One region of the Xanthomonas sp. 60 genome, then DNA from elsewhere that is predicted to be linked to it. Evidence: riboswitches for the same ligand, from Rfam matches in the RefSeq annotation. Region 1 holds a riboswitch; the other holds the start of a gene.
The links. Region 1 has a riboswitch for glycine ahead of FHY09_RS09505 (trimeric intracellular cation channel family protein). Riboswitches for the same ligand answer to the same signal wherever they lie in the genome.

Region 1 (15,837 bases):
AACGCACCGGCGAACCGCGTCGTGCCGACGCCGTCGGTGTGCACGCCGATCTTGTCCAGCGCGCGCGTCACGTTCGGCACCATGCCGAAGATGCCGATCGAGCCGGTGATCGTCGAGGGGTCCGCATAGATGCGATCGGCATTCATGCTGATCCAGTAACCGCCGGAGGCGGCCAGGTCACCCATGGACACCACCACCGGCTTGCCGGCGGCCTGCAGGGCCACCACTTCGCGACGGATCTGTTCGGAGGCGAACACCTCGCCACCCGGTGAGTTCACGCGCAGCACGACCGCCTTGACGTCGCTGTCCTCGCGCGCTTCGCGCAGCAGGGCCGAGGTCGACTCGCCGCCGATCCGGCCGGCCGGCAGGTCGCCGCCGCTGATCTCGCCCGAAGCCACCACCACCGCCACCTGCGGACGCGCATCCACCGGGCTGCGGCGGGTGTCGACCACGCTCTGGTAGGCGTCCAGATTGATGCTGCGGAAGCCGTTGTCGGCATCGCTGTCGGCGACACCGCGTTCGGCCATCAGGTCTTCGAACTCTTCGCGGGTCTTCAGCGCCGTGACCAGTTTCTGCTGCAGCGCGAAGCGCGCCAGGTCGCCGCCGGCGGCCGCCACGCCTTCGGGCAGCGTGTCGATGCCGGCCGCCAGCTGCGCCGCATCCAGGCCACGGGCCTTGGCCACGTCGTCGAGGTAGCGCTGCCACACGTCGGTCATCCAGTACAGATCGGCTTCCTTGGCGTCGGCCGAAGCCGCGTCCAGCACGTAGGGTTCGGCAGCGGACTTGTACTCGCCCACCTTGAACAGGTGCACGTCCACGCCGAGCTTGTCCTGCAGGCCCGCGCGGAAGTACTGGCGGTAGCGGCCGAGGCCTTCCAGCAGCACCGCGCCCATCGGATCCAGGTAGATCTCGTCGGCCTGCGCGGCGAGCAGGTACTGCGCCTGGCCCATGCCATCGCTGTAGGCCACGATCTGCTTGCCGGAGGCACGCAGCGCCTGCAGCGAGGCGGCCACTTCACGCAGCGAGGCGAAGCCCGACGGCTGCAGCTTGTCCAGCTCCAGCACCACGCGCTCGATCTTCTTGTCCTCGCGCGCCGCGTCGATGACCCGGATCAGGTCACGCAGCTGGATTTCCTCGGCGTTGTTGTCGCCCATCGCCTTGGCGAAGGCGCGGCTGACCGGATCGGCGGTGAACTGCTCCACCAGGCGGCCTTCCGGCGCGATCACCAGCGTGGTGCGGTCCTGCAGCGACGTGCCGGACTTCGCACCCATGCCCGCCGCCACGACCAGCCCGATCAGGATCAGCAACAGCAGGCCGAAGAACAGCAGGTTGAGGATCAGCCTGCGGGTGAAGTTCATCACGTCCCACAGCCCGATGAAGAAGCTGGCGACAGGATTGCGGCGCGCCGGGGGCAGCGGTGGCACGGTGTGGGTCATGAAAAGCTCCGGTGGGCGGCTTGCCGTGGGGTGCAGGGAGAGGACGCCGGGAAACCCGTCGCCAGTGACGTCAGCATAGCGGTTGCCATGCCGCGCGGCATCGGACACAAGTCAGGGGGCCCTGCGATGCATCCCTCACAGCGGCGCGCCGGCGCCCCGGGGATGCGGATCGACCAGGCCCTGGCCGACACGCTGGCTGCTGCGCCGCAGCCGCCAGCCCATCATCACGGCGGCGGCGGTGAGGCCGACGATCAGGCCGATCCACATGCCCTGCGGCCCCATGCCCAGCCCGAGGCCGAGCCCGGCGCCCAGCGGCATGCCCAGACCCCAGTACGCGAACATGGCGATGAACATGGGCACGCGGGTGTCCTTCAGGCCCCGCAGAGCGCCGGCCGAGAGCACCTGGATGCCGTCCGGGAACTGGAACGTGGCCGCGTAGAGCAGCAGCGTGGACGCCAGTCCGGCCACGGCAAGATCCTCGGTGTACACCCCGACGATCGCATCGTGGCCCAGCAGCAGGATCAGAGCCGAAAGCGTCTGCGTGCCCATGATGATGGCGTAGCCGGCCCACGTGGCACGTCGCACGCCGACCCCGTCGGCGCGGCCCACCGCATGCCCGACACGCACGGTGGTGGCCTCGGCCACGCCCATCGGAATCATGAAGCACAGCTGTGCGACGTTGATCGCGATCTGGTGCGCGGCGGCCTCGTTGGCCCCCAGGCGCCCGATCAGCAGCGCCGTGACGATGAACAGGCCGCCCTCCATCAGCACGGTGATGCCGATCGGCAGACCGGTACGCAGCAGATCACCGATGGCGCGCCAGCGCGGCCCTTCGAAGTGGCTGAACAGCTGCAGGTGAGCAAAGCGCCTGGTACGCCACAGATACGCCGCAAAGCACAGCACCTGCAGCCACATCATCACCGCCGAGGCGATGCCCAGGCCTTCGGCGCCCAGCTCCGGGAATCCGAGCTTGCCGTTGGCCAGGACATACCCCATGGGTGCCAGCACGACCAGTCCGCCAAAGCCGATCAGCATCGTCGGCAGCGTCCAGTGCATGCCCTCGCTGAGATAACGCATGCAGAAGTACAGCGTCATCGCCGGCCCGCCCCAGCGCACCGCGTGCAGGAACGCGGTGGCGCCCGGCACGATGTCCGGCGCGATGCCGAAGGCGGGCAGCAGCGGCGGCACCACGGTGAGGAACAGGAACATGATCAGGCCCAGGCCGAGCGCCAGCCACAGCGCCTGGCGGAACAGCGGGCCGATCTCGCGTTCGCGGCCGCCGCCATGCAGCTGCGAGACCGAGGCGGTAAGCGAGATCAGCGTGCCGATCGGGATCAGCATCGGCAGCCACAGCAGCGCCGTGCCGATGGTCACCGCGGCCAGCGTATGGGTGCCATGGTGGCCGGCGATGACGTTGTCGACGAAGGAAATCAGGCCGGTGGAAACATGGCCGAGCACCAGCGGAAGCGCGAGGATGCCGGTGGCCCGCAGTTCCTTGCGGAAACGCGGGCTGGAAGACGCATTGGACATGATGAGGCGAAACGGCAACAACGGCTGCGCGCGAAGGGCACAGACACCGGGCTGCGGGGCGCCATCTTAACTGCGTGCGGGCGCAAAGCCCATGCAGGGACGCTCGCGCCACGCCGTGCCGCAGTGGCCTGCGGCACGTGCCATCACGCGCGTGCAGCCCTCAACGGCCGACCTGCTGCGTCAGCCAGGCATCACGCTGCGGGGCGGGTATGGCCAGGAACGTCGCGCGCACGCTGTCGCGCTGCTGGGGCGGGGTGCGCTGTGCGACAAGGGCCAATTGCGCCACCTGGGCCGGAGTGAGCTGCTGCAGCACTGCCAGCGTCGCCGCGCGCTGGTCTTCGGGCACGAACCCGAACATCCCCTGCAGGCGGCCGAAGTACTCACCCAGCAGCGGCCCCAGGCGCCAGCCGTCGCGGAACGACTGGTCCTGTGCAGTGAAACGTTCGCGCAGGGCCTGCTGCTGCGAAGGCGGCAGCGCGGCGAAGCGTGCAGCGGCCTCGCGCACGCGGCGCTGCGCATCCGGGCCCATCGCACGCCAGGCCGTGTACTGGGCGCGGCGCTGGCGCTTCTGCTCCGGACTCAGCTGGTCCCAGCGCTGCGCAGGCACCGCCATGCCCTCACCGGTGTCGGGCAGGCCGGGGCCGGGCAGTGCCAGCGCGGTACGGTCGGGGGCAGCCGTTGCAGCAAGGGGCAGCAGGGCGCAGAAAGCGAGGGAATAAAGAAGGGCGTGTCGCATCGTGCGTGAAGCATACACCGCGCAGGTCAGGGGGCTTTCCGCGCGCGTCCGGCGCGTGCCGACGCGGCGATCATTCGTCCGCCGCCGAGGTTTCCAGCGCCGCCGCCATGGGCTCGGGCCGGCTCGGGCGGGGTTCGGATTCGTCCACCGGCAGCGGACCGCCGGCGGCATACCATGCGTGCAGATCCGCATCGGCCAGCTGCGCATGGTCGGGATCAGCCAGCAGCGCGGCATCGTCGGCGGCCATCGCGTCGGTGCCCGCGGCGGCCACGGTGGGCGCCGGCGTATCAAGCACCTCGGTTCGTACCGGACCGGCCTCGCCCACCGCGCCGGCCGGCACGTCGGCGGGCGCATCGCTGCCACGCCCCTGCCAGTAGCGCCACCCCAGGCCGACCAGCAGCAGCACGAGCACGGTGCCCAGCAGGATGACCGGACCGCGCCAGCGCCGCTGCTGCGAAGGACGCCGGCGCGGACGCGACGGCGCCGATGCAGGCCGCTCCTCCGCCGGCGCCCGCCAGCTCCTGGCGGCCTCTTCGCGGCGCCCGGCGGCGACCGGCTGCTGCAGCTCCTTCAGCCGCTGCGCGGGCAGCTCACGGATCCGCTGCTGGACCTGTTCGGCCAGTGCGCGCCAGGCGGCGGCATCGGGCGCGCCGTCGGCGGTGCGTGGGCACGCCTCGGCCAGCGCCTGCTGATAGTCCTCGACATCGGTGCCCAGCACGCGCGCGGCGGTGTCCTCGTCCAGTCCCCCGCCGACGCGCAGCAGGAAGGCCAGGCGGATCGCCGGGGCCAGCGAGCCCAGATGCGCCAGTGGCCCGGGCCATTGGCCGGTGGGCGTCTCGCGCAAGGCCTGGCGCGCCGCCAGCAGGGTCCAGAAGCGGGCCGGCCACTGCGCCATGGTGAGGTCTGTCGCTACGGCGGCGAACGCCCGCATGACAGCGACCAGTGCCTGCTCGGCGCGCGCGGCGTCGCCTGTCTGCAATTCGGCGACCACCAGCGCACGGCGCTCGACGCCGCGCAGGAAGGCAGTCAAGGCACCAGCGGCGGTGGGTGAAACGGGTTCGGTCGGTGCCGTCATCAGGTGCTCCAGAAAATCACGCGGAATGATACCGGCTGGCTATCGGCATGGCGGGGCCCTTGCGCATTCCTGCGGTTCGTGGTGCACGTTGTGCACAGCGGCATGTCCGGGGCAGCCACGGCGAGCCTGCGCGGGGCCTTCACCGCGTTTCTACGGGGTTTAACATTCAAGCCTTTGAATCCGCTGGATTTTTTATTGTGGCGATTTTTTGACCATACCGGGCCCGGTCGTTTCGCAATCGACACTTGGCGGCTTCAACCTCCGCTAACACACAGAGTTATCCACACAAGATGTGGATAACCCCGAATCTCCAAGCGGGCTGCATATTTAGCGCAGGTTCAACTGGCGGGCACGCCTGTTCAGCCAGCCGGGCGGGGCGGGCTGGGAGGAAGGGCGGCCCGTTACACTGGGCCCATGCTGCCCTCCACCCTGCGCGTCGCCCTGCCCCTGCCCCTGCCCCAGGTGTTCGATTACCTGCCGCCAGACGGCGTCCCGCCGGGCGAGATCGTGGGCTGCCGGGTGCGGGTGCCGTTTGGCCCCCGGGAGTTGATCGGCATGGTGGTGGGGACCGGCGAGGCCCTCGAAGGGGTGAGCCTGCGCCAGGCGCTGGCCTGGCTCGATCCGGTGCCGCTGCTGCAGGGTGAACTCTGGCAAAGCCTGCAATGGCTGGCGCGGTACACGCACGCCGCGTTCGGCGACGTGGTGGCCACCTCGCTGCCGGGTCCGCTGCGCCACGGCGAACCGCTGCCGGATACGCATCAGTGGGGCTGGCAGCTCACCCCGGCCGGCCACGCGGGCCGGGAGGGACTGCGTGCCGGCAGCCGTCCGCGGCAGCTGGCCGAACTGCTGGCCGGGACGATCGTGGATGAAGAAGTCATCAGCGCGCGCATGCCGGACTGGCGGGCTGCCGCGCGCAGCCTGGCCAAGCGCGGGCTGGCCGAGCGCATGGCGCTGAGCGTGGCACCGCGCCTGCCGCACCCGGTCCCCGGCCCTGTGCTCAACGAGGAACAGGCCGCGGCCGTGGCGGCGATCACCGGCGCCGCGGGCTTTGCGCCGTTCCTGCTTGATGGCGTGACCGGCAGCGGCAAGACCGAGGTCTACCTGCAGGCCATCCTGCACTGCCTGCAGCAGGGGCGTCAGGCCCTGGTGCTGGTGCCGGAGATCGGGCTGACGCCGCAGACCCTGGCGCGCTTCCGCGGGCGCCTCGGGCTGCCGGTGCACGCGCTGCACTCCGGCCTGAGCGACAACGAACGCGCGCGGGTATGGGCGGCCGCCGCGCGCGGCAAGGCGCGGGTCATCGTCGGCACCCGCTCGGCCATCTTCACCCCGCTGCCCGAAGCCGGCCTGCTGATCGTCGACGAAGAGCATGACAACAGCTACAAGCAGCAGGATGGCATCCGTTACCACGCGCGCGATTTCGCCCTGGTGCGGGGCAAGGCACTGGGGGTGCCGGTGGTGCTGGGCAGCGCGACGCCGTCGCTGGAATCGCTGCACAACATGCACGCCGGGCGCTTTGCCCACCTGCGCCTGAAACAGCGCGCCGGCGAGGCACGGCCGCCGCGGGTGCGCATCCTGGACGTGCGCAAGCGGCCGCTGCGCGATGGGCTGTCTCCAGAGGTGCTGGAAGGCATCGCCGAGCACCTGCGCAACGGCCAGCAGGTGCTGGTGTTCAAGAACCGCCGCGGCTACGCGCCGGTCCTGCTGTGCCATGACTGTGGCTGGACAGCGCCGTGCCAGCGCTGCGATGCCCCGATGACCGTGCACGGCGCGGGTCGGCGACTGCAGTGCCATCACTGCGGCGCCCGGCAACCGGCACCGCTGGCCTGCCCGGCCTGTGGCAGCCTGGCGCTGCAGCCGCAGGGCATCGGCACCGAGCGCCTGGAAGAGCACCTGGTGCAGGCCTTCCCGGATGTGCCGGTGCTGCGCATCGACCGTGGCACCACCGCCCGCCGCGATGCGCTCGAGCAGACCCTGGCCTCGCTCGGTGAGCAGCCGGGGATCCTGGTCGGGACACAGATCCTGGCCAAGGGCCACGACCTGCCCAAGCTGACGCTGGTGGTGGTGGTGGGCATCGATGAAGGGCTGTTCTCGGCCGACTTCCGTGCCTCGGAGAAACTGGCGCAGCTGCTGATCCAGGTGGCCGGACGTGCCGGACGTGCGCGCGATCCCGGCGAGGTCTGGCTGCAGACCCACCACCCCGGGCACCCGTTGCTGGAGACACTGGTCAACGGCGGCTACCACCCGTTCGCGGCGGCAGAACTCACCCAGCGCCAGGCCGCCGGCTTCCCGCCGTTCGCCCACCTGGCGCTGCTGCGCGCCGAAGCGCAGCAGGTGGAGCATGCCAACGCGTTCCTGCTCGCCGCGCGCGCGCTGCTGGGCGAGCAGCCGCATCTGGACGCTTTCGGCCCGATGCCTGCGCCGATGCCACGGCGCGCCGGTTACCAGCGCACGCAGCTGCTGCTCTCCAGCGCGCAGCGGCCTGCGCTGCACGCGGTGCTGGACCACGTGGTGCCGCTGCTGCACGCGCTGCCGGAGGCGCGACGCGTGCGCTGGTCGCTGGATGTGGATCCGATGGATCTTTACTGAAGGACAGCGCGCGGCACCCGCGCGCGGCGCCTCAGCTCATGCCGGTCATCACGCCGCGCCGGTACGCGGGGCGCTGCTGCAACCGTGCATACCAGTCAGCAAGGTGCGGCAGGTCCGGCCGCTGGATCGGCATTTCAAACCACGCGTACACCAGCGAGCCCAGTGGAACATCACCCATCGCGAAGGTGTCACCCGACAGCCACGGTTGCCGCGCCAGCGTGGCATCGGCCATGGCCAGCAGATCCCCGGCCTTCACCAGCGCGGCGTTGATGCGGGCCTCGTCGCGGTCGGCGGGCGCGGTGCGCATCACGCCCCAGATCAGCTCGCTGTACAGCGGCGCCATGCGCGAGGTGGACCAGTCCATCCACTTCTCCGCCTGTGCGCGCTGCATCGCATCTTCCGGATACAGCGTGCCCAGCGCGTACCGGGCCGACAGGTACCGCACGATGGTGTTGGATTCCCACAACGGGAGCCCGTCGATCTCCACCACCGGCACCAGGCCATTGGGGTTCAACGCCTGGTAGTGCGCGGTGCCGGTGCCACCAAAGCGTCCGCCGACCTCGAACGATTCATACGGCACGCCCACCTCTTCGGCGCACCACAGCACCTTGCGCACGTTGCTGGAATTGCGGCGGCCCCAGATCTTCAGCATCGTTGTTTTCCTGCAGCAGCATGCGCCTGTGCCGGCGCGGTGGCGTTACGATACGCCGATCGGATTGCCGTGGTGCCTTGTGCACGCTGCCATGGTGATCAGCGCCCGGTTTTCTTCGGCAGTGCGCGCACGTAGGACGACTTTCCGTCCTTCTTCAACTCGAACAGTCCGATGGCGGCAAGCAGATCGCTGAGCTTGCCGTATCCGTAATTGCGCGAGTCGAACGAGGCCTGGTTGCCGATCTGGCTGCCCACCGGACCCAGGTGCGACCAGCCGTCTTCGCCTTCGGCTGACGCCACCGCGCGGCGCAGCAGGTTGACCAGCCGGGTATCCCCGCGCATCTCCGCGCCACTGCGGCGTGGCCGCGCTTCGGTGCCGCTCTCCGGGCCTGCGTCCTCGCCGGGCACGGCCTCGGCCAGCGGCGCATGCGGTTGCCCGAGTGCCTCCACGTAGGTGAATTTCGAACACGCGTTGACGAAAGGTTCGGGCGTTTTCTTCTCGCCGAAGCCGTAGACCTTCACGCCCTCGGTCAGCAGACGCATCACCAGGGGAGTGAAGTCCGCATCGCTGGACACGATGGCGAAACCATCGAGGTTGCGCGCATACAGCAGGTCCATCGCATCGATGACCATCGCCATGTCCGAGGCATTCTTGCCGCGGCTGTAGTCGAACTGCTGGATCGGGCGGATCGCGTACTCGTGCAGCACGGCTTCCCAGCTTTTCAGGTTCGGACTCTTCCAGTTGCCATACGCGCGGCGCACGTTCGCCACGCCGTGGCGTGCGACTTCGGCGAGCACTTCTTCGATCTTCGACGCGGGCGCATTGTCGGCATCGATCAGCAACGCGATGCGCTTTTCCGGCTCGGACATACCTGCTCCAGGCTGACGGGGAATCAGGGACAGTATGTTCCACCGGGGCGTGGCCGGGGATGGCATGCGATCATCCCCCTGCCCCCTTTTTCCATTGGAGCCACGCGACATGTCCCGCGAGCGCACCCCCCACCTGGTCATCGTCGGCGGCGGTTTCGCCGGCCTCTGGGCGACCCGCGCCCTGGCCAGCGAGCGCATCCGCATCACCCTGATCGATCGCCGCAACCACCATCTGTTCCAGCCGCTGCTCTACCAGGTCGCCACTGCGGGCCTGTCCGCACCGGACATCGCCGCGCCCCTGCGGCATATCCTGGGCCACCAGCACAATGTGGAAGTCCGGCTGGGCGAAGTCACCCGCATCGAAAAGCAGGCGCGCAGCGTGCACCTCGCCGATGGCAGCGTGCTGGCCTATGACAGCCTGTTGCTGGCCAGTGGCGCGACCCATGCGTATTTCGGCAACGACCAGTGGGCCAAGGATGCGCCGGGCCTGAAGACCCTCGATGATGCGATCGCGCTGCGGCGCAAGCTGCTGCTCGCGTTCGAATACGCCGAGGCCGAGCCGGATCCTGCGAAGAAGGCGGCGTGGCTGAGTTTCGCGGTGGTCGGCGGCGGTCCCACCGGCGTGGAACTGGCCGGCACGCTGGCCGAAATCGCGCGGCATACGCTGCGCAACGAGTTCCGCCATATCGATCCGGCCAGCGCCAAGGTGCGCCTGGTCGAAGCCGGGCCACGCGTGCTCTCCTCGTTCCCCGAAGTGCTCTCGCTGAAGGCACGGCGCCAACTGGAGAAACTCGGCGTGGACGTGCTGACCGGCACGCCGGTCAGCCACATCGACAACCAGGGCTTCCAGCTCGGCGAGACCTTCATCGCCGCGCGCACCGTGGTCTGGGCAGCGGGCGTGGCGGCCTCGCCGCTGGGGGCCACGCTGGAGGTACCGCTGGACCGCGCCGGCCGCGTGCAGGTCCTGCCCGACCTCACGCTGCCGGGGCATCCGGAGGTGTTCGTTGCCGGCGACCTGGCGGCCCTGAGCCAGGCGGACGGTCGGCCGGTGCCGGGCGTGGCACCGGCAGCCAAGCAGATGGGCCGGCACGTGGCCGAGACCGTGCGCGCGCGCCTGCACGGCAAGGCGGCACCGGGCGCCTTCGTCTACGCCGACTACGGCAACCTGGCCACCATCGGGCGCATGGCCGCGATCGTCCACCTTGGCCGGCTGCAGCTCTCCGGCGTGCTCGCGTGGTGGTTCTGGCTGGCCGCGCACGTGATGTTCCTGATCGGTTTCCGCAACCGCATGGTGGTGCTGCTCAACTGGGCGGTGGCGTACTGGAGCTACCAGCGCAGCGCGCGGATCATCTTCGGCAACGCACGCCCGCCCAGGGATCCACCCGCCGAGCGCTGAGTACGGGCGCTGCCCTGTCGGTGTGGCGGCCGGCCTAGAGGCCGAACCATGCCAGCTTCTTCGCACGCGGCTGCTGTTTCAGTTCCCACTCGGCGCGCGAGGCGTCCGAACGGCCGGCATACTGCCGCACCGCGAGGATCCGCAGCGGCGGCCGGGCGCGCGTGTAGCGCGCCCCCCTGCCCGCCTGGTGGGCGGCGAACCGGGCGTCCACGTCGGTGCTGATACCCGCGTAGTAACTGCCGTCGCGGCATTCGAGCAGGTACAGGAACCAGGGCGTGGGCGCGGTGGACATGGCCGTGATTATCGCTCACCCGCCGCAGCGGCTACACTGGCGCCCGGATGCAGGAGAGAGGTGCCACACAGGCACCCGCCGAAGGCGCAGGCTCCCATGATCGCTCAGGCCGGTGGAGTTGGACTCCATCAACCATGCATCCCACTCGCCGAGCTGGAGAGAGGTCCACCCGGACCCGCCGAAGGGGCACGCGGAACACGCTTCCGCTGAACTCTCAGGCAAAAGGACAGCGGGAGCGGCACCGGTCACGCCATCGCCTCGCTGCCCCCGCAGCGAAGCGGCAGCGCGCGGCCGGCCATCGCCTGTCCGGAGCCTGCCCCCATGCTGTTGTCCATCATCTATCTGATCGCTATTTCCGCCGAAGCCATGACCGGCGCGCTCTCGGCCGGCCGCCGCCGCATGGACCTGTTCGGCGTGGTGATGATCGCCTGCGTGACCGCCCTGGGCGGCGGCTCGCTGCGCGACATCATCCTCGGCCATTATCCGCTGGCGTGGGTGCAGCACCCCGAGTACCTCGGCTTCACGGTATGCGCGGCGCTGGTGGCCACCTGGCTGGCACGCTGGATGCACCACTTCCGCCGCACCTTCCTGGTGCTCGATGGACTGGGCCTGATCGCCTTCACCCTGATCGGCTGCTCGATCGCGCGCGAGGCGGGGCATGCCACCGCGATCGTGCTGATCGCCGGCATGTTGACCGGTGCCTTCGGCGGCGTGCTGCGCGACATCCTGTGCAACGAAGTCCCGCTGATCTTCCAGAAGGAGCTCTACGCGATCATCGCCCTGCTGACCGGCGCGGCCTACCTGCTGCTGCTGCACTGGGGCGTGGCCGACAGCACGGCGATCCTGTGCTGCCTTGGTGGCGGCTTCGCGCTGCGCCTGCTGGCGATCCACTTCCGCTGGGAGATGCCGAAGTTCGTGTACCACGACGAGGTGCACTGAGCACCCCGTCCGGTGGGCGCCGCGCTGCGTACGACCGGCAGCGCAGCGCCTGCGGGCTCACGCCGCTTCGGCGGCCGGTTCGGGCACCGTGACCGTGCCGGAGGCGATCGCGCGCCGGGCGCGCACGGCGGCGGCGAGATCTTCCAGCACGCGCTCGGTCGTGGTCCAGTCGATGCAGCCATCGGTGATGCTCTGGCCGTGCACCAGGGGCTGGCCAGGCAGCAGGTCCTGGCGGCCGCCGACCAGGTTGCTCTCGATCATCACCCCCACGATGCGCTGCTCGCCGCGCGCCATCTGCTCGGCGATATCATCGACCACCCGCGGCTGGTTGTCCGGGTTCTTCAGGCTGTTGGCATGGCTGGCATCGATCATCAGGCGCGTGGGCAGGCCGGCCTTGGCCAGCACCTGGCAGGCGTCACCGAGGCTGGCCGCGTCGAAGTTGGGGACCTTCCCGCCACGCAGGATCACATGGCAGTCCGGATTGCCGGCGGTGGCCACGATGGCGGTGTCGCCCTGCTTGGTGACTGACAGGAAATGATGCGGGTTGGACGCCGCGCCGACGGCATCGGCGGCGATCTTGATGTTGCCATCGGTGCCGTTCTTGAACCCGACCGGACAGGACAGGCCCGACGCCAGTTCGCGGTGCACCTGGCTCTCGGTGGTGCGCGCCCCGATCGCGCCCCAGGCCACCAGATCGGCGATGTACTGCGGCGAGATCACATCGAGGAACTCGACCCCGGCCGGCAGGCCGAGCTTGTTGATGTCCCGCAGCAGGCCGCGGGCGATGCGCAGCCCCTTGTTGATGTTGAAGCTGCCGTCCAGGTCCGGGTCGTTGATCAGCCCTTTCCAGCCCACCGTGGTGCGCGGCTTCTCGAAGTACACGCGCATGACGATCTCCAGCTCGCCGGCCAGGGCATCGCGCAGCGGCTTGAGCTTGTGTGCGTACTCGATGGCCGCGGCCGGATCATGGATGGAACAGGGGCCCACCACGACCGCAAGGCGGTCGTCGTGGCCGTGCAGGATGGCGTGCAGCGCATCGCGCGAGGCGGTAACGGTGGCTGAGGCCTCGTCATCGCACGGCAGCAGGGCCAGCAGTTCGGCAGGCGAGGTGAGCGGTTCGATCTTGCGGATGCGCAGGTCGTCGGTGAAGGGGGGCATGGCGGGGGATCTCCAGAGGTGGGGGTCCCAGCGCGGCGGCATCAAAAAAGCCGCCAGGTGCGCTGGCGGCTTTCGGGAATGCGTCTGAAAACGTTCTTCAGGGTGAATGCAGTCCTTCCTCCGCCTGGGGCTTCGGAAAGTAATACCAGACGTAAAAGCTGGCGCGGGCTGCGTTCATGGGATGCAGTGATAACACAGCACCCGCGGCGCTGCCAACTGTTGCATCGGCAACTGCGCGCCCGACCGCGACCACCCTGCACGCGTCCAACGAAAAACCCCGCCGTTTCCGGCGGGGTCTTCCGATCATGCAGCAACGGCAGGATGCGTTGGACTTAGAAGTCCATGCCGCCCATGCCACCCATGCCGCCCATGCCACCGGCGCCGCCCATGGCGGGCTCTTCCTTCTTCGGCGCCTCGGCCACCATCGCTTCGGTGGTGATCATCAGGCCAGCGATCGAAGCGGCGTTCTGCAGCGCCGAACGCGTCACCTTGGTCGGATCCAGGATGCCGAACTCGACCATGTCGCCGAACTCGCCGTTGCCGGCGTTGTAGCCGAAGTTGCCGGTCCCTTCCTTCACCTTGTTCAGGATCACCGACGGCTCTTCACCGGCGTTGGCGACGATTTCGCGCAGCGGGGCTTCCATGGCGCGCAGGGCGATCTGGATGCCGTGGGTCTGGTCTTCGTTGGCGCCCTTCAGCTCGCCAACAGCCACCAGCGCACGCACCAGGGCAACGCCGCCGCCCGGGACCACGCCTTCTTCGACGGCTGCGCGGGTAGCGTGCAGGGCGTCTTCAACGCGGGCCTTCTTTTCCTTCATCTCGATTTCGGTCGACGCGCCGACCTTGATCACCGCAACGCCGCCGGCCAGCTTGGCCACGCGCTCCTGCAGCTTCTCGCGGTCGTAGTCGGAGGAGGTGTCCTCGATCTGGGTCTTGATCTGGGCAACGCGTGCCTGGATTGCCGCAGCATCACCGGCACCGTCGATGATGATGGTGTTTTCCTTGGAGACCTGCACCTTCTTGGCGCGGCCCAGGTCGTTGATCGTCGCCTTCTCCAGCGACAGACCCACTTCCTCGGAGATCACGGTGCCGCCGGTCAGCACGGCCATGTCTTCCAGCATCGCCTTGCGACGGTCGCCGAAGCCCGGCGCCTTGACGGCCACGACCTTGACGATGCCACGGATGGTGTTGACCACCAGGGTCGCCAGCGCTTCGCCTTCGACTTCTTCCGCGACGATCAGCAGCGGCTTGCCGGCCTTGGCCACGCCTTCCAGCACGGGCAGCAGGTCGCGCACGTTGGAGATCTTCTTGTCGTGCAGCAGGATGAACGGGTCATCCAGGTCGGCGGTCTGCGCCTGCTGGTTGTTGACGAAGTACGGGGACAGGTAGCCGCGGTCGAACTGCATGCCTTCCACGACGTCCAGTTCGTTGTCCAGGCCCGAGCCTTCCTCAACGGTGATCACGCCTTCCTTGCCGACCTTCTTCATCGCTTCGGCGATGATGTTGCCGATCGACTCGTCGGAGTTGGCCGAGATCGTACCGACCTGGGCGATGGCCTTGTCGTCGGCGGTGGGCTTGGAGATGTTCTTCAGCTCGGCGACGGCGGCCTTGACGGCCTGGTCGATACCGCGCTTGAGGTCCATCGGGTTCATGCCGGCTGCGACAGCCTTGGCGCCTTCGCGGATCAGGGCCTGGGCCAGCACGGTGGCGGTGGTGGTGCCGTCACCGGCGTCATCATTGGTGCGGGAAGCGACTTCCTTCACCATCTGCGCGCCCATGTTCTCGAACTTGTCGGACAGTTCGATTTCCTTGGCGACGGACACGCCGTCCTTGGTGATGGTCGGGGCACCGAAGCTCTTCTCGAGCACGACGTTGCGGCCCTTCGGACCCAGGGTGGACTTCACGGCGTTGGCGAGCACGTTGACGCCGCGCACCATGCGGGCGCGGGCATCTTCACCGAAACGAATATCTTTGGCAGCCATTGCGATTACCTCATTGGTTGCGCCGGACGCGGTCCGGCGGCTTGTGTTTTAACGGGATCTACGATGAAACAGGTCGCGCGGACGCAGCTCAGCCGATGACGGCGAGCACGTCGTCTTCGCGCAGGACCTTGTATTCCACGCCGCCTTCCTTGTAGCTGCTGCCGGCGTACTGGCCATAGATGACCTTGTCACCGACCTTCAGCGAGGGCGCGCGCACGCTGCCGTTGTCCAGCGCCTTGCCCGGGCCGACGGCCACGACTTCGCCCTTGGTGGACTTTTCCTTGGCGGAATCCGGAATCAGGATGCCGCCGGCGGAGACTTCCTCGGCTTCGATCGGCTTGACGACTACGCGGTCATGCAGCGGCTTCAAGTTGCTCATGTGAGACCTCTCAAGTTGTTGATTGTGCTGAAAAAGTCCGGCGATTTTAGCAGTCGAACCAGGCGACTGCCAGAATCGCGCGTGAAAAAACCCGACGGATCGGGACAGACCAAGAGATGGAGCCCTGGGCGGAGGTTTCAAGGGCTGCCGAGCAAAAATTTTCCGGCGGGTCGCAGGGAGGCGCCCCCCCCCCCTGCACACCACACGGGGTCTGTGGCGGAGCGGTGCCCGTGGAATGGCTGATTCCGCCAATCTGTAACGCAAACGCCTTACAGTCGCGGCGGGGGGACCATCCAACAAGGGAGTTGTTCGATGCGAGTGCTGTCACCGCTTGCCGTTGCGTGCCTGTTGGCACTGACGGCCACGTCGGCGCGGGCCGATGTATTCATCAACGAGTTGCATTACGACGACAGCACGCCGGCCGGCGATGTCGGCGAAGCGATCGAGGTCGTGGCGACCGCCGGCGAAGACCTCTCCGGCTACCGGCTCCATCTCTACAACGGCAGCACGCCTTCAGCGGCCACGGTCTATGCCAACACGGCCGTGCCTGCCGGAACCGCGGCCGGTTGCGGCAGTGCCAGCATCGCCGTGGTCAGCTACCCCAGCAACGGCCTGCAGAACGGCCCCAACGATGGCGTCGCGCTGGTCGATGCGGCCGGCCGGGTCGTGCAGTTCCTGAGTTACGAAGGCACGCTCACCGCGGCGGGCGGACCGGCGGCGGGCATGACCAGCCAGAACATTCCGGTCGCCGAAAGCAACAGCACCGCTCCCGGCACCTCCCTGCAGCTGACCGGCAGCGGCAGCCAG
Region 2 (15,837 bases), on a different contig from region 1:
GTGATCCTCGATGATCTGCGGCACCAGCGCGGCCAGCGCGATCCGCTCGGCGCGCGCCGCCAGTCGTGCGGGGTCCCGCGCCAGCACCAGCAGCAGCTCGATCAGCGCATCCATGTCCTGTGCCGTGCGCTGCACGCGCAGCATCTGCTGACGCGCGCGCTCGGGCACGTCGTGTGCATCCAGCGCCAGTGCCGAGGCACCGGTGATCACCGCCACCGGTGTGCGCAGCTCGTGGCTGGCGGTGCTGATGAACACCCGTTCGCGCTCAACGAACTGCGCGTTCCGCACCAGGTAGTCGTTCAATGCGTTTGCGATGGTATGCAGTTCTTCACTACCGCGCACATCCACCTCGATCTGCTGCCCTGCAGCGCCGGGACGGAGCGCACCTATATCGGCAGCCAGGCGACTCAGCGGCCGCACGACGCGCTGCATGCCGACCCGGGCCATGACGACGGTGACCAGCATCATGACCACGCCGGCCAGCAGTACCCAGCGCGTGGCGAAGTGTTCAAGTGCCTCGAAATCGGAGATGTCCAGCACCAGCGCCAGCCGGCCCATCGTGGGTGTCTGGCGCACCATCACCGCCGTCTTTCTCTCGCCCACGGCGACCCCGTCGTGCAGGCCTGGATGCAGCCCGAGCAGGCTGGCGGGCGCCCGGCCTTCATCCAGGCGGAACAGACTGAGCGTGTCTGAATCCTGCCACCGGTAATGGGGGTCGCGACGGCTGTGCGCGATGATGCTGTCCAGCTCCGAATTGAGCAGCGCCCGCCATGCTGCGTGTTCGGCGTGTTCGTGCACATTGTTGCCGACGCCGAACACGGCCAGGGATATCAGCGCCAGATAAGCCAGCAACCAGCCCAGCACGCGACGATGCAGTGGCGCAGGTCTAGCCGCCATCGGCCCCGTTCCGTTCCCCTGCGGCCAGCCGATAGCCGACGCGGGGAAGCGTATGCACCAGCTTCTGGTCGAAGGGGCCATCCACGCTGCGACGCAGTTCATAGACGTGCGAACGCAGCTGGTCACCGTCGGGAGGTTCATCGCCCCAGACCGCGAACTCCAGCTGCTGCCGCGTCACCGCGGCGGGGCTGGCACGCATCAGCACTTCCAGCAGCTTGCGGCACGCCGGGTAAAGGTGCAGCACCTGGCCTGCGCGGCTGACCTCCAGCGTGGCCAGGTCCAGCACCAGATCGCCCACCTGCAGGCGCCGACGCGGGTTGCGCCCTTGCGCCCGAAGCCGCAGTGCGTCCAGGCGGACTTCCAGCTCGGGCAGAGCGAAGGGTTTGGTCAGGTAGTCGTCGGCTCCGGCGCGGAATCCTGTGATCTTGTCCGGCAATTCGTCGCGGGCGGTCAGCATGATGACCGGTACGTCCGATGCGTGCTCCGCGCGCAGGCGACGCAACACCTCCGGTCCCTCCATGCGCGGCAGCATCCAGTCCAGGATCACCGCGTCGTAGGGATGGCAGCCTGCAAGGTAGAGGCCGGTGATGCCGTCGGGGGCCACGTCCAGGACATGCCCACGCGACTCGAAATAGTCGAACAGGTTGGCCACCAGTTGGCGGTTGTCCTCGATCACCAACAGGCGCATGCGCGAATGATCCACGGGGAATGCCGCCATGGTAGCGCTGCCGATGTCGGAATGTGGTCGGCGTGGCGGTGGTTCCGACGGCTTTCCTACGTGCCCCTGCCGAGAATCGCGGTTTTCCTGCCGGAGTTCCGCGTGCCCGTTGCCCTGCCCCGCCGCTGGCACCTTCCCCTGCTGTGGCTGCTGATCGTGACCGCGCTCGCCGCCGGCCTCGGCATGCGACAGCCGCAGCCTCCGGATGAACCACGCTTCGTGCTGGCCGCGCGGACCATGGTGATGAGCGGACAGTGGCTGTTGCCCCACCGGGGCAGTGAGCTGTACGCCGAAAAGCCGCCCGTGTTCATGTGGCTGCAGGCCGCCGTCCATCAGCTGGCCGGGGGCTGGCAGGGCGCGTTCCTGCTGCCTTCGCTGCTGGCTGCGCTGCTCGTCCTGTGGCTGGTTTCGGATCTGGCGCACCGGCTATGGTCGCCACGGCATTCGCTCTACGCACTTGGCGCGCTGTTCTGCAGCCTGCAGTTCGGCCTGATGGCCAAGCGCGCGCAGATCGACATGGTGCTGGTGGGCATGACCACGCTGGCCCTGTGGGGCCTGCTGCGCCATCTCTGCGAGCGCCGCAACCTGCCGGCACTGTGGCTGGCCGGCTTTGCCGCCGGCCTCGGCACGGTGACCAAGGGGGTGGGCTTCCTGCCCCTGCTGATGGTGCTGCCCTGGTTCGGCGGGCGGCTGTACCAGCGCCGTCGCGGCCAGCCGGTGGACGGCCCCCACCCCGCCAGCCTGCTGTGGCTGGTTCCGGCCTTCCTGCTGGGCACGGCGGTATGGCTGGCGCCGCTGGGCTGGGCGCTGCTGCATGACCCCAGTGCATCGCTGCAGTCGTACGCACACGAACTGCTGTTCAAGCAGACCGGCACCCGTTATGCCCACGCCTGGCACCATCGCCAGCCGACCTGGTACTACCTGCAGGTGATCGCCACCCTGTGGCTGCCGGGCGCCCTGCTGCTGCCGCTGATGATCAGGCCGTGGTGGCGCCGGCTGCGTCGCGGTGATCTGCGGCACTGGCTGCTGCTGGGCTGGGCTGCGCTGGTCCTGCTGTTCTTCACTGCCAGCCCCGGCAAGCGTGAGGTGTACGTGCTGCCGATGTTGCCGGCGATGGCACTGGCCGTGTCGCCGCTGCTGCCCGGTCTGCTGCGCCGCCTGCACGTGCGCCGCTACCTGTTCGGTTACAGCCTGCTGCTGATGCTGGCCAGCGGCCTGCTTGGCGTGATGATGCTGACCGCAAGCCCCTGGGCACACGCGCAGCTGGCACGACGGGCGATGCCCGACGCCCTGCTGCCCGTGCTCGGCGGAGGCCTGCTGGTGTTCGCCCTCGCCGTGGCGACGCTGGCGGTGTGGCTGCGGGTCCGGCGTGCGGCCACGCTGGTGCTGCTCGCCCACGGCCTGCTCTGGATGCTGTACGGATGGGTGCTGATACCGGCGCTGGACCCCTACGCCTCGGCATCTGCCCTCATGCAGCGGGTGGGGACGCGGATCGGCCCCGATGCGGAACTGGCACTGGTGGCCTGGCGCGAACAGAACCTGCTGCAGGCCGACCGCCCCGTGCGCGAGTTCGGCTTCAAGCGACCCTGGGCCCGGCAATGGCGAGACGCGGGCCCATGGTTGGCCGAGGCGCCCGGGAAACGCTGGCTGCTCGTGCTGGACAAGGCGATGAGCCCCTGTGTCGATCCAGCCCGCGTCATCGGGATCGGCGTTGCGAATCGCAACCGGTGGCAGCTGGTGCCGGGCACCGCATGGGACCCGGCGTGCCACGCCGAGCGCGCCGGTGCCTACGACGACGAAGACTGAACGATCACGCACGCCGCGTGTGGGTTAACCCGGAGCAAACGCGCGTACGACCCTTCTCCGACACGGCGCTGACGAGCATGGCCGCCGTCTCCCGCCTCGGCTCATTCCACGTATGCCTGCGCCTCCCTTCGCTCCGGCCGTCTGCTTCCCGCCATCGCCTTCGGGGGCGCGCTTTGCCGTCACCCATTTCTGGCTGCCCTCCGTGGTCGGCCTTGCGGTGTTCACTGTGCTCATGGGCTTCGGTGGCGACCAGTGGCTGGCCGACCACCTGTTCCAGCTGGAAGGTGGCCACTGGGCCCTGCAGGATGCATGGCTGACACGCTCGGTGGTACATGCGGCCGGCAAGTGGCTGAGCACCCTCGCGGCCGGAGTGGCGATGCTGCTGTGCCTGCACCACTGGCGCCGCCGCCGCGACCGCACGCTGCGCTGGGCGCTGCTGTACGTGGTGATGGCCGTGGCACTCGGCACCGGGCTGGTCTCGCTGCTGAAGTCGCTGGTGCCGATGGAGTGCCCGTGGGATCTGCTGCGCTACGGCGGGCACGAACCGTTCGTCGGCCTGTTCAGCCACCGCCCGGCCGGCATGGCCGCCCGCGCCTGTTTTCCCGCCGGCCATGCAAGCGCGGGCTATGCCTGGGTGTGCCTGTACTTTTTCGCACGGCTGTGGCTGCCCGCCTGGCGTTGGGTGGGACTGTGGATAGGCCTTGGCAGCGGCCTGCTGTTCGGCATCGGCCAGCAGCTGCGCGGCGCCCATTTCCTGTCCCATGACGTGGCTACAGCCCTGATCTGTTGGCTGCTGTCGCTGTGCCTGTACCAGGTGGTCCGTCGCGCGCTGGACCGCTCGCCCCGCCGTGGGGCCAGCGCATGAACGCATCGGTCCAGGAGTCCCCCCGTCTGCCAGCACCCGCCCGCATCCGCGCCTGGCGGCCGCAACTGTCCACCGAAGCACTGATCCTCCTGGCCAGCGTGTTCTTCGCCGTTGCGGGCAATGGCCTGTTCTGGCGCAGCGCCATGGCCGGCCATCCGGGCAGCCTGCGTTACGCGCTTTCCCTGCTGCTGTTGCTGTCGGGTGTGCACGCGCTGCTGCTGGGCGTGCTGGTGTGGCGCTGGAATGCCAAGGCCGTCGTCAGCGTCCTGTTGCTGGTCACCGCGCTTGCTTCGCATTACATGAGCCATTTCCACATCTATCTGGATGCGGACATGCTGCGCAACGTGCTGGCGACCGATCCGAAGGAGAGCGGCGAACTGATGACGGCATCGCTGCTGCCGCCGGTGATGCTGCTGGCGGTACTGCCGATGGCGGCGCTCTGGCGCGTCGAGCTGCGGCGACGCCGCTGGGCACACAGCCTGCTGTGGCGCGTCGGCTTCCTGGTTGCCGCCGCGGCCACCGCGCTGGGTGGCGCGCTGGTGTCGTTCCAGGATGTGTCGGCCCTGATGCGCAACCAGCGCGAGGTCCGCTATCTGGCGACCCCCGCCAACGTGCTGCTGGGACTACCGCGCGCGCTGCGCGGCGACAACCCGGTGCAGCGCGCCCCGCAGCTGCCGATCGGCACCGATGCCAAGGCCACGCCACGCGCGCCGGACAGCAAGCCACGCCTGCTGGTCATCGTGATGGGCGAAACGGTGCGCGCGCAGGACTGGGGCCTCAACGGCGGGCGCAACACCACGCCGGAGCTGGCCCAGGCCAGCATGGTCAATTTCCCCGACATGCACGCCTGCGGCACCAGCACGGAGGTTTCGCTGCCCTGCCTGTTCTCGCCGTGGGGCCGCCACGCGTATGACGAAAAGAAAATCCGTGCGCATCAGTCGCTGCTGCATGTACTCGACCGCGCGGGCATCGCACCGCTGTGGCGCGACAACCAGTCCGGCTGCAAGGGCGTCTGCGAGGGCCTGGAGCTGCAGTCGCTCTCGGACGCGACCACACCGGGGCTGTGCGCCGAGGGACGTTGCCTGGATGAGATCCTCCTGCAGGACCTGGCCGTCCAGGTGCGTGCGCACCCGGGTGACCGCGTCGTGGTGCTGCACCAGCTGGGCAACCACGGCCCGGCCTACTTCGAACGCTACCCGGCCGCCTTCCGCCGCTTCACGCCGACCTGTGACACCCGGGACATCGGCCGCTGCTCGCGCCAGGAGATCACCAACAGTTACGACAACGCCGTGCTGTACACCGATCACTTCCTGAGCAGGACCATCGGCACGCTGCAGGGCCTGCAGGACTACGACACGGCGATGATCTATCTGTCCGACCATGGGGAGTCGCTGGGCGAAAAGGGCCTGTACCTGCATGGCATGCCCTACGCGATCGCACCCGCCGAGCAGACCCGGGTACCCATGACGATGTGGTTCTCGCCGGGCTTCGCCCGCAGCCGCGGAGTGGACCTGCAGTGCGTGCGCCGACGCTCGACCCGTTACGCCGATCACGACAACCTGTTCTCCTCGGTGCTCGGGCTGATGCAGGTCAAGACCGCACTTTACGAGCGCGGCCGCGATGTGTTCGCCGACTGCGCCGGTTGAGGGTCGTCTGGCAGGGTGCTCGACGGCGGCCGTCCAGGCCGGCCCGCCATGGAGCAGGCGCAGCCGCGACGTCCGCCACTTGCGGAGGCCACGCCTGCCCACTAGCCTTCAGCGGTTATTCACCCATCAAGGATCCTCCGTGAAGCACCGTCATCTCCTGCTCGCCTCGGCTGTCGCCGCGGCCACGCTGTCCCTGGCCGCCTGCAAGAAGGAAGCTTCGCCGGGCACGGAGCCGGCCGCCACCACGACCGCCTCCGGCGAAACCGCCGATCAGTTCGTGGCACGCATCAATGCCGAACTGAAGGCGGCCTACCCGGAGATGACCTCGGCGCAGTGGTTGTCCTCCACCTACATCAACAGTGATTCGGAACGGATCGCGGCCAAGGCCAACGAACGTTCGCTGACCCAGCTCAACACCTGGATCGAACAGGCGGCGAAGTACGAAGGCCAGCCGATGAGCGAGGACAGCAAGCGTGCCCTGCACCTGCTCAAGCTGATGTCTTCGATGCCTGCACCGCGTGACGCAGCCAAGCTTGCGCAGCTCACCCAGATCGCCACGCGCATGGAAGGCAGCTATGGCGCGGGGCGGTACTGCACCGACCCGGCCAATCCGGATTCCTGCCGCCAGCTCGGCGACCTGGAACAGGTGCTGGCCAGCAGCCGCGACTATGATCAGCAGCTCGATGCCTGGCAGGGCTGGCATGGCACCACCAAGACGATGCGCGGCGATTACCAGCAGTTCGTCGGCCTGGTCAACGAAGGGGCCAGGACGCTCGGCTTCAGCGACGCCGGGCAGATGTGGCGGAGCGGCTACGACATGCCACCGGAGCAGATCGGCCCGGAAACCGACCGCCTGTGGGAACAGGTCAAGCCGATGTACGAGCAGCTGCACTGCTACGCGCGCGGCAAGCTGGATGCCACCTACGGCAAGGACAAAGCCGAAGTGGGCAACGGGCTGATTGCCGCGCACCTGACCGGCAACATGTGGCAGCAGGACTGGTCCAATCTCTGGGACCAGCTGCAGCCCTACCCCGGCGCCGGCAGCCTGGACATCACTGCGGCGCTGGAGAAGCAGTACCAGGGCAACCTCAGCGGCGCACTGGCCAAGGCCGGCTCCAATGCCAACGTGGCCACCCTCTACAAGGCCCAGCGTGAGGCGGAGCTGCGCACCGCACGGCAGATGACCGAGCGCGCGCAGGACTTCTACGTCTCTCTGGGCATGCCGAAGCTGCCGGAGTCCTACTGGCAGAAAACGCAGTTCATCAAGCCCGACGACCGCGACGTGGTATGCCATGCCAGTGCCTGGGACATGAACATGGACGGCGACGTGCGCACCAAGATGTGCATCAAGCCCAATGAAGAGAACTTCACGACGATCTACCACGAGCTGGGCCACATCTATTACGACCTGGCCTACAACCCGCTGCCGCCGCTGTTCCAGGGCGGTGCCAACGATGGTTTCCACGAAGCGATCGGCGATACGATCGTGCTGGCGATGACCCCCAAGTACCTCAACTCGATCGGGTTGGTGGACAAGCCGGAGGAAAGCCGCGAAGCGGTGATCAACAACCAGATGCGCATGGCGCTCTCCGGCGTGGCGTTCCTGCCGTTCGGCCTGATGATCGATCGCTGGCGCTGGGGCGTGTTCGATGGCTCCATCACGCCGGAGAACTACAACAAGGCCTGGTGGGACCTGAAGGCGCGTTACCAGGGTGTGGCGCCGCCGACCGAACGAGGCGAGGAATTCTTCGATCCGGGTGCGAAATACCACGTGCCGGGCAACACGCCGTACACACGTTACTTCCTCGCGCGCATCCTGCAGTTCCAGTTCTACAAGGGCCTGTGCGATGCCTCGGGTTACACCGGACCGCTGCACGAATGCAGCTTCTACGGCAACAAGGAAGCGGGCCAGAAGTTCTGGGCGATGCTCGGCAAGGGAGCCAGCCAGCCGTGGCAGGCGACGCTGAAGGAGCTCACCGGCAGCGACAAGCTCGACGCCGGCCCGATGATCGAGTATTTCAGCCCGGTCAACGCCTGGCTGAAGGAACAGAACCAGGGCCAGATGTGCGGCTGGCAGGCCAACGCCGCACCGGCACCGGCCGCGCCGGCCGGCAACGCCCGCCACTGAGTGCTGCGGGGTCGCCGGCACCGACCGGTGACCCCACAGGCCCTGTCACTGCCCGATGGAACCTGCCGGGCAGCGCCCGGCACGGTGCGGTCAGTTGGCTTTGCCGGCCGCGATCCGCTCGGCCAGCGCGGTCTTGAACTCCTCGAAGGTCTGCCCCAGCGCATTGGCTTCCGCCTGCGCGGCATCGCGCAGCGCATCGGAATACACCAGCCGGACCGGCACACCGTTGCGCTCGTGCAGCTCGCCGGCCTGCATGATCAGGGACAGGACCTGGGCCGCGCTCTCGCTCTGGCCCGCGATGCGCCCGTCCATGCCCAGTACCCACTCACCGTCGCGCCGCACGACGCCGGCCAGCAGTGTCCGCTGCTGGTCACGCAGCTCGGCGTGCGGTTCCACCGGCGCTGCGGCCGCAGCTTCGCGGTTGGCGGCCTGGGTTTCACGACGGCGACGGAGGTCACGGCGGAGTTTGGAGGTGGTGGACATCAGGGCACGGCAGGAGGTCGGGCCTGCAAGGATACCCCACCCCGCCGACCCGGCCGCTCAACCCTCGGCCTGCACCCGGAGCGCCTCCCGGGCGCGTTCGCGATGGTGCTCCCAGTACCAGAACACGAATCCAGCAGCGAAGAACGCCGCCTGGCCCAGTGCGAGGTGCAGCGGCGAAGCGTTCAACAACGGCGATACCACGCCGGCCACCACGGTGCTGATCATCAGCTGCACGAAGGCCTGCAGCGAAGACGCCAGCCCGCGCTGGTGCGGGTACATGTCCAGCACGGCCAGTGCCAGGATCGGGAAGATCAGCGCCATGCCCAGGCCACCGAGGAAGATCGGCAGCACCGCCCAGGGCAGCGCGAGCTGCGGCGCAAGGGACACATAGCCCATGTTGAGCAACGCCGAGACCGCCGCGCAGATGAAGCCGATGCTGACCTGGCGCGTAGGCGTGGTGCGTCCGGCCATGCGCCCGGAGAGGAACGAGCCGGCCGTCATGCCCCCGATGGTGGGGATGAACAGCCAGGCAAAATCGCCCTCGCCCAGGCGCAGGTGCTGCATGACGAACACAGGGGCCGACGCGATGTAGAGGAAGATGCCACCGAAGGCCAGGCTGCCGGCCAGCGCGAGCCGTACGAACCGCGGATTGGACCCGATGCGCAGGTAGTCACGCACCAGCCCGCGCGGCGACAGCGGCGTGCGCGCCTGCAGCGGGTGGGTTTCCGGCAAGTAGCGCGCCGTGGCCACCAGCAGCAGCAGCGAGAACACCACCAGGAACCAGAAGATCAGCGGCCAGCCGGCGCCGCTGAGCAGGATCCAGCCGCCGATGATCGGCGCGATCGCCGGGGCGATGCCGAAGATCATCGACACCTGGCTCATCAGGCGCTGCGCATCGTGGCCGTGGTACAGATCGCGGATCACCGCGCGGCCCACGATCATGCCCACGCCTGCCGAAAGGCCCTGCAGCGCGCGGAAAACCAGCAGCGTGCCCAGATCGGTCGAAAGCGCGCAGCCGACCGAGGCGCCCACGAAGACCACCAGCCCGCCCAGGATCACCCGCTTGCGCCCCCAGGCATCGGACAGCGGACCGTGCGCCAGGCTCATCAGTCCGTAGAACAGCAGGTACACGCTGACGGTCTGCTGCACCGCCACCTCATCCACCTTCAGGCGCTGGGCGAGCTGCGGGAAGGCGGGGAAAATGGTGTCGATGGAAAACGGACCGAACATCGCCAGCCCTGCGAGCAGCAGGGCCAGGCGGCGGGTCGAAGGCGAGGCGGCGGTCATTGCGGAATCCAGCGGTCGGGGTCGGCGCGGACAGGCACGCCGGGCAGGCGCACTCCCTGCCAGGAGGCGCCACATGAATACGGGTATGGGGGCATGATAGGCCTTATCCGACGTCATTTCCATGCGCCTTCGCGCAAGAGCGTAGGGTGGGCCAGCGCGTGTTCACCCGTGAGTATCCGCCGTTGCCGCAGTGCACCGGCTATAATCAGCAGGCAACAAGGTGGGAGAAGCAGGACACCGCTGCCGAAGGCGCAACGCCCGTAATCGCTCAGGCTCGTGACCACCCGCAACAAAACTCTGGAGAGACCGGTCAAACCCGGCGCCGAAGGGGCACGAAGCCGCAGCTCACCGCGCTTCACAAACTCTCAGGCAAAAGGACAGAGGGGCGCCCTGCAGGCAGCCGGATGGCGGCCTGCCCGCATGCGTGCCCTTTCCCACGGATCCTTCGCCATGTCCCAGAACACCCCTTCGCTGCGCGACCTCGAGCATCACGATGCCTTCGTCGAGCGCCACATCGGCCCCAATGACGCCGAGATCGCGCAGATGCTCGGCGTGGTGGGCCACGCCTCGCTGGACGCGCTGACCGATGCCATCGTGCCAGCCCGCATCAAATCGCCCGCCCCGCTCGCCCTGCCCGATTCACTGACCGAAGTGGACGCGCTGGCGAAGATCCGGGCCATCGCCAACCAGAACACCGTGCTGCGCAGCTTCATCGGCCAGGGGTACTACGGCACGCACACTCCGAATGTCATCCTGCGCAACATCCTCGAGAATCCGGCGTGGTACACGGCCTATACGCCCTACCAGGCCGAGATCTCGCAGGGCCGCATGGAAGCGCTGATCAACTTCCAGACGCTGTGCGCCGACCTCACCGGGATGGAGATCGCCAACGCCTCCCTGCTCGATGAAGCCACCGCGGCCGCCGAAGCGATGACCCTGGCCAAGCGCTCGGCCAAGTCGAAGTCGGACACCTTCTTCGTGCATGACGCGGTGCATCCGCAGACGCTGGAACTGCTGCGCACCCGCGCCGAGCCGATGGGCATCGTGCTGCGCGTGGGCACCCCGGCCGAAGCCTTCGAAGCGGAGGCCTTCGGCCTGCTGCTGCAGTACCCGGACACCTTCGGCCAGGTCGGTGACTACAAGGCGCTGGTGGAGGCCGTGCACGCGCGCGGCGGCCTGGTGGCCGTGGCCACCGATCTGCTTGCGCTGACCCTGCTGGCCGCCCCCGGCGAATGGGGCGCGGACATCGTGGTGGGCAACAGCCAGCGCTTCGGCGTGCCCTTCGGTTTCGGCGGCCCGCATGCCGCCTTCATGGCCTGCCGTGATGCCTTCAAGCGCAGCATGCCCGGCCGCCTGATCGGCGTCTCCGTGGATGCACACGGCAACCCGGCCTACCGCCTCACCCTGCAGACCCGCGAGCAGCACATCCGCCGCGAGAAGGCCACCTCCAACATCTGCACCGCGCAGGTGCTGCTGGCGGTGATGGCCTCGATGTATGCCGTGTACCACGGGCCCGAGGGGCTGACCCGCATCGCCCGCCGTACCCATCGCCTTGCCGTGATCCTGGCCAGCGCGCTGCGCAGTCATGGCGTGGCCGTTGGTACGGACTTCTTCGATACGCTGCACATCACCGACGTCGATGCCGAGGCGATCCACGCCGCCGCGCGCGCCGCCGGCTACAACCTGCGCGCGATCGACAGCCGCTCGGTGGGCATCAGCCTGGACGAGACCGCCACCCGCGAGGACATCGTGGCCGTGGCGGCGATGTTCGGGGCGCCGCTGGACATCGAAGCGCTCGACGCCACGGTCGCCCCTGCGATCCCCGCCGGTCTGCAGCGCACCAGCGCGTTCCTCACCCATCCGGTGTTCAACACGCACCACAGCGAGCACGAACTGCTGCGCTACCTGCGTTCGCTGGCCGACAAGGACCTGGCGATGGACCGCACGATGATCCCGCTGGGCTCGTGCACCATGAAGCTCAACGCCACCGCCGAGATGATCCCGGTGACCTGGCCGGAGTTCGGCAACATCCATCCGCTGGTGCCGGCCGATCAGGCCGTGGGCTACAAGGCGCTGATCGAAGGCCTGGAAGCGATGCTGGTGGAATGCACCGGCTACGATGCGGTGAGCCTGCAGCCCAACTCCGGCGCGCAGGGCGAATATGCCGGCCTGCTGGCGATCCGCGCCTACCACCGCTCGCGCGGTGAAGCGCATCGCGATATCTGCCTCATTCCCGATTCGGCGCACGGCACCAATCCGGCCTCGGCGCAGATGTGCGGCATGAAGGTCGTGGTGACCAAGACCGATGCCAACGGCAACGTGGACCTGGAAGACATCCGCCGCAACGCGGAGAAGTACAGCGATCGCCTGGCCGCGCTGATGGTCACCTACCCGTCCACGCACGGCGTGTTCGAGGAGGAGATCGTGGAGATCTGCGAGATCATCCACCAGCACGGTGGCCAGGTGTATACCGACGGCGCCAACATGAACGCGCTTGTCGGCGTGGCCAAGCCGGGCCAGTGGGGCTCGGATGTCTCCCATCTCAACCTGCACAAGACCTTCTGCATTCCGCATGGTGGCGGTGGTCCGGGCGTGGGCCCGTGTGCAGTGAAGTCCCACCTCGCGCCGTTCCTGCCGCGCACGCTCGGCGGCGAAGGCGATGTAGGCATGGTCTCGGCGGCCTCCTTCGGCAGTGCCTCCATCCTGCCGATCAGCTGGATGTACATCACGCTGATGGGCAGCGCCGGCCTGCGCAAGGCCACCCAGGTGGCGCTGCTCAACGCCAACTACATCGCCAAGCGTCTGGCGCCGCACTTCAGGACCCTCTATACCGGCCGCAACGGCCTGGTGGCGCACGAGTGCATCCTTGACATCCGGCCGCTGGAGAAGACCAGCGGCATCGGCGCCGAGGACATCGCCAAGCGCCTGATCGACTTCGGCTTCCACGCCCCGACGCTGAGCTTCCCGGTGGCCGGCACGCTGATGGTGGAGCCGACCGAAAGCGAGTCCCAGCACGAACTGGACCGTTTCATCGACGCCATGATCCAGATCCGCCAGGAAATCGCGGCGATCGAGGACGGGCGCCTGGAGCGCGAAGACAACCCGCTGAAGAACGCCCCGCACACCGCGACCGACGTGACCGCCAGTGAATGGACCCACGCCTACCCGCGTGAGCTGGCGGCCTTCCCGCTGGCCAGCCTGAAGCAGTCCAAGTACTGGCCGCCGGTGGGCCGCGTGGACAACGTGTACGGGGACAAGAACGTGATGTGCGCCTGCATCCCCGTGGATGCGTACAAGGACGAAGACGAGGGCATCGAAGCCTGAGCGACGGTTTGTCGTCCAGTGATGCAGATGAACGGCCCGCACATGCGGGCCGTTCGCGTTCTGGTACAGCAGGAACGCCTCGCCGTCGCCCGCCACGACGTGAATGCCAGTGTCAGATGCGACTCATTCGGACTTTCCTACACTGCCAGGTACGAGGGCACACTCCGTAACCCGTGGCCGTCACACTGAAATCAAGCTGCCTATCCCATCAGCGCTGAGAGCCCCATCACAAACGCAGTCTTCGCGTTCTGAACTGCTGATCTGGTCACGCTCTGGCCCGAATCACCGCAGCACGGGCAGCACATCATTTTTCCACGCTCTGGCACTGGCCAGCCAGAACGGGTCCCGCCTCGCGAGCGGGATCGAAGACGCCGCCCTGACCGGCGGTACCACCGTCTACTGGAGAAACCATCATGAACCATCTGAAGACTGTCCTGACCTCGGCCGCCCTGGCCCTGGCCTTCGCCATCCCGAGCGCCAATGCCCAGAACGCCTCCGAACGTGGCGTCGTCGACTGCGGCGTGAAACTGGCCACCTGCCTGGCAAGCGGCGGCAACGTGCTCACCTGTGGCATCGAGTTCGCGCAGTGCATGGCCACCGGCGGGGCTGCGCCGGACGAGCGCCGCGAGAACTGATGCAGCGGGCGCGGACGCCACGGCGTCCGCGCCTTGCCGTCCGTGACCCGCGTTCGGCCAGTCAGTCAGGCGCCATACGCGTACGCCGCGCGAGCGCGCTGCAGGCGGCGATCGCCAGGGTGAGGCCGACCATCGACAGGAACTGCAGCCGCGTCGGCGCTTCCCACAGCAGCAGGCCGAAGATCATCGCCAGGATCACCAGCGCGGTGCAGGTCAGCCAGGGAAAGGCGGCCATGCGGAACGGCAGGCGGACCCCGGCGCGATCGGCGCGCCGTCGCAGCACCAGCTGCGAAACCAGCGAGAGCGTCCATACCAGCAGGCAGGTCGAGCCGACGATGTTAAGCAGCACCGGCAGCACCTTGCCCGGGAACAGCAGCTCCAGCCCGGTGGCCACAAAGCCGAACAGCACGCTGGCCAGCACGGCCTGGACCGGCACCTGGCGGCTGTCGGCGCGGCCCAGCAGCGCAGGCGCTTCGCGGCGCTGCGCCAGCGAGAACATCATTCGCGAGGCGCCGTAGAGATTGGCATTGAGCGCCGAAAGCAGCGCGATCACGGCGATCAGCGTGATGGCGGTGGCCGCACCCGGAATGTTCGCCGCTTCCAGTACGGCAGCGAACGGCGACCCCAGTGCCTCGCTGGTCCACGGCACCACCGCGATGATCACGCTGAGGGAACCGATGTAGAACACCAGGATGCGCCAGGCCACGGTACGGATCGCACGCGCGATGCTGCGCTCGGGATCCTCGGTTTCAGCCGCTGCCACCGCAACGATTTCCGTGCCACCAAAGGCGAACACCACCACCAGCAGCGCCGCCCCGATGCCAGCCAGCCCGGTGGGTGCGAATCCGCCGTTGGCGGTGAAATTGCTCAGGCCCGGCGATGCTGCCTGCGGCAGCCAGCCCAGCAGCAGCGCCGCGCCGATGGCGATGAAGGCGAGGATGGCCAGTACCTTGAGGATCGCGAACCAGAATTCGAACTCGCCAAAGTTCTTCACTCCCAACAGGTTGATCACGGTGAAGACCAGCATGAACGCCAGTGCCACCAGCGGCACCGGCAATGCCGGCCACACGGTGGCGAGCAGGCCGGCGGCACCCACCGCTTCGGCGGCGATGACGATGACCAGCTGCACCCACCACAGCCACCCCACGGTGGCGCCGGCGGTGGGTCCCAGCGCGTCGGCGGCATACACGGAGAACGCGCCGCTGGTCGGCTTGGCCGCGGCCATCTCGCCCAAGGCGTTCATCACGATGATCACCAGCGCGCCGGCAACCAGATAGGAGAGCAGCACCGCAGGCCCAGCCAGCTTCACGCCGACGCCGGAGCCCAGGAACAGGCCGGCACCGATGGCGCTGCCCAGGCCCATCATGATCAACTGCCGCGGCTTCAGGGAATGACTCAGGCGCGACGGGGAAACAGACGGTGCGGAGGGTACGGGCATGGGCGGGCGGCGTGTGACGATGAGGTCGTCACCTTACCCTGTCCGGCGCGTGGAGGGCATAGGCCGGAGGGCCTGCCCGCTCAGCGGTCCGGGTGGGCGGCGGTCAGCTCGCTGATGCGCGCACGGTAGGCGCGCGGAGACATGCCGCTTTCGGCCTTGAACTTGCGCGTGAAGGCGCTCTGGTCGCTGAATCCACACGCCTGTCCAATGCTGGCGACGCTGTCGTTGCCATGCAGCAGGTGCATGGCCATCTGGATGCGCAGGCGGGTAAGCACCTGCTGGGGGGTCATCTGGAACACCTTGCGGAAGCTGCGTTCCAGTTTGGACAGCGAAAAACCGGTGATGTCCAGCAGGGTCTGCATGCGCACGTTTTCAGCGTAATGCGCGTTGAGGTGGGCCAGGGCAAGGCGCAGATGCTCGTACTGCGCGCCGAGACTGTGCTTCTGCCCCAGATCGCGCGAGATGCCGATCAGTCCACGGATCTCCCCGTCCACCCGCAGCGGTCGCTTGCAGGTCAGGCACCAGCCGGGTTCACGGTTGGCGAACAGGTGCAGCTCCATCAGGTTCTCGATCACCGCCCCGTCCAGCACGCGCGCGTCCTGCTGGGCGT

Region 2: another riboswitch for glycine. It lies ahead of gcvP (aminomethyl-transferring glycine dehydrogenase); the one in region 1 lies ahead of FHY09_RS09505 (trimeric intracellular cation channel family protein).

What each region holds. Positions count from the first base shown of each region.
Region 1 is NZ_JAASQW010000003.1:578,950-594,786, reverse strand. It holds gene sppA (signal peptide peptidase SppA) at 1-1,436, opposite strand, end outside; gene FHY09_RS09545 (MATE family efflux transporter) at 1,572-2,966, opposite strand; gene FHY09_RS09540 (DUF3106 domain-containing protein) at 3,127-3,702, opposite strand; gene FHY09_RS09535 (hypothetical protein) at 3,773-4,777, opposite strand; gene FHY09_RS09530 (primosomal protein N') at 5,192-7,363, shown strand; gene FHY09_RS09525 (glutathione S-transferase) at 7,395-8,015, opposite strand; gene FHY09_RS09520 (NYN domain-containing protein) at 8,114-8,884, opposite strand; gene FHY09_RS09515 (NAD(P)/FAD-dependent oxidoreductase) at 8,994-10,280, shown strand; gene FHY09_RS09510 (GIY-YIG nuclease family protein) at 10,315-10,572, opposite strand; glycine riboswitch at 10,613-10,708, shown strand; glycine riboswitch at 10,716-10,812, shown strand; gene FHY09_RS09505 (trimeric intracellular cation channel family protein) at 10,894-11,511, shown strand; gene FHY09_RS09500 (3-deoxy-7-phosphoheptulonate synthase) at 11,569-12,669, opposite strand; gene groL (chaperonin GroEL) at 13,002-14,651, opposite strand; gene FHY09_RS09490 (co-chaperone GroES) at 14,740-15,030, opposite strand; gene FHY09_RS09485 (endonuclease) at 15,343-15,837, shown strand, end outside.
Region 2 is NZ_JAASQW010000001.1:743,347-759,183, reverse strand. It holds gene FHY09_RS03450 (sensor histidine kinase) at 1-897, opposite strand, end outside; gene FHY09_RS03445 (response regulator transcription factor) at 887-1,585, opposite strand; gene FHY09_RS03440 (ArnT family glycosyltransferase) at 1,718-3,421, shown strand; gene FHY09_RS03435 (phosphatase PAP2 family protein) at 3,534-4,286, shown strand; gene FHY09_RS03430 (phosphoethanolamine transferase) at 4,283-5,932, shown strand; gene FHY09_RS03425 (M2 family metallopeptidase) at 6,072-8,060, shown strand; gene FHY09_RS03420 (hypothetical protein) at 8,151-8,543, opposite strand; gene FHY09_RS03415 (multidrug effflux MFS transporter) at 8,601-9,830, opposite strand; glycine riboswitch at 10,118-10,221, shown strand; gene gcvP (aminomethyl-transferring glycine dehydrogenase) at 10,281-13,154, shown strand; gene FHY09_RS03405 (hypothetical protein) at 13,568-13,789, shown strand; gene FHY09_RS03400 (amino acid permease) at 13,851-15,227, opposite strand; gene FHY09_RS03395 (AraC family transcriptional regulator) at 15,308-15,837, opposite strand, start outside.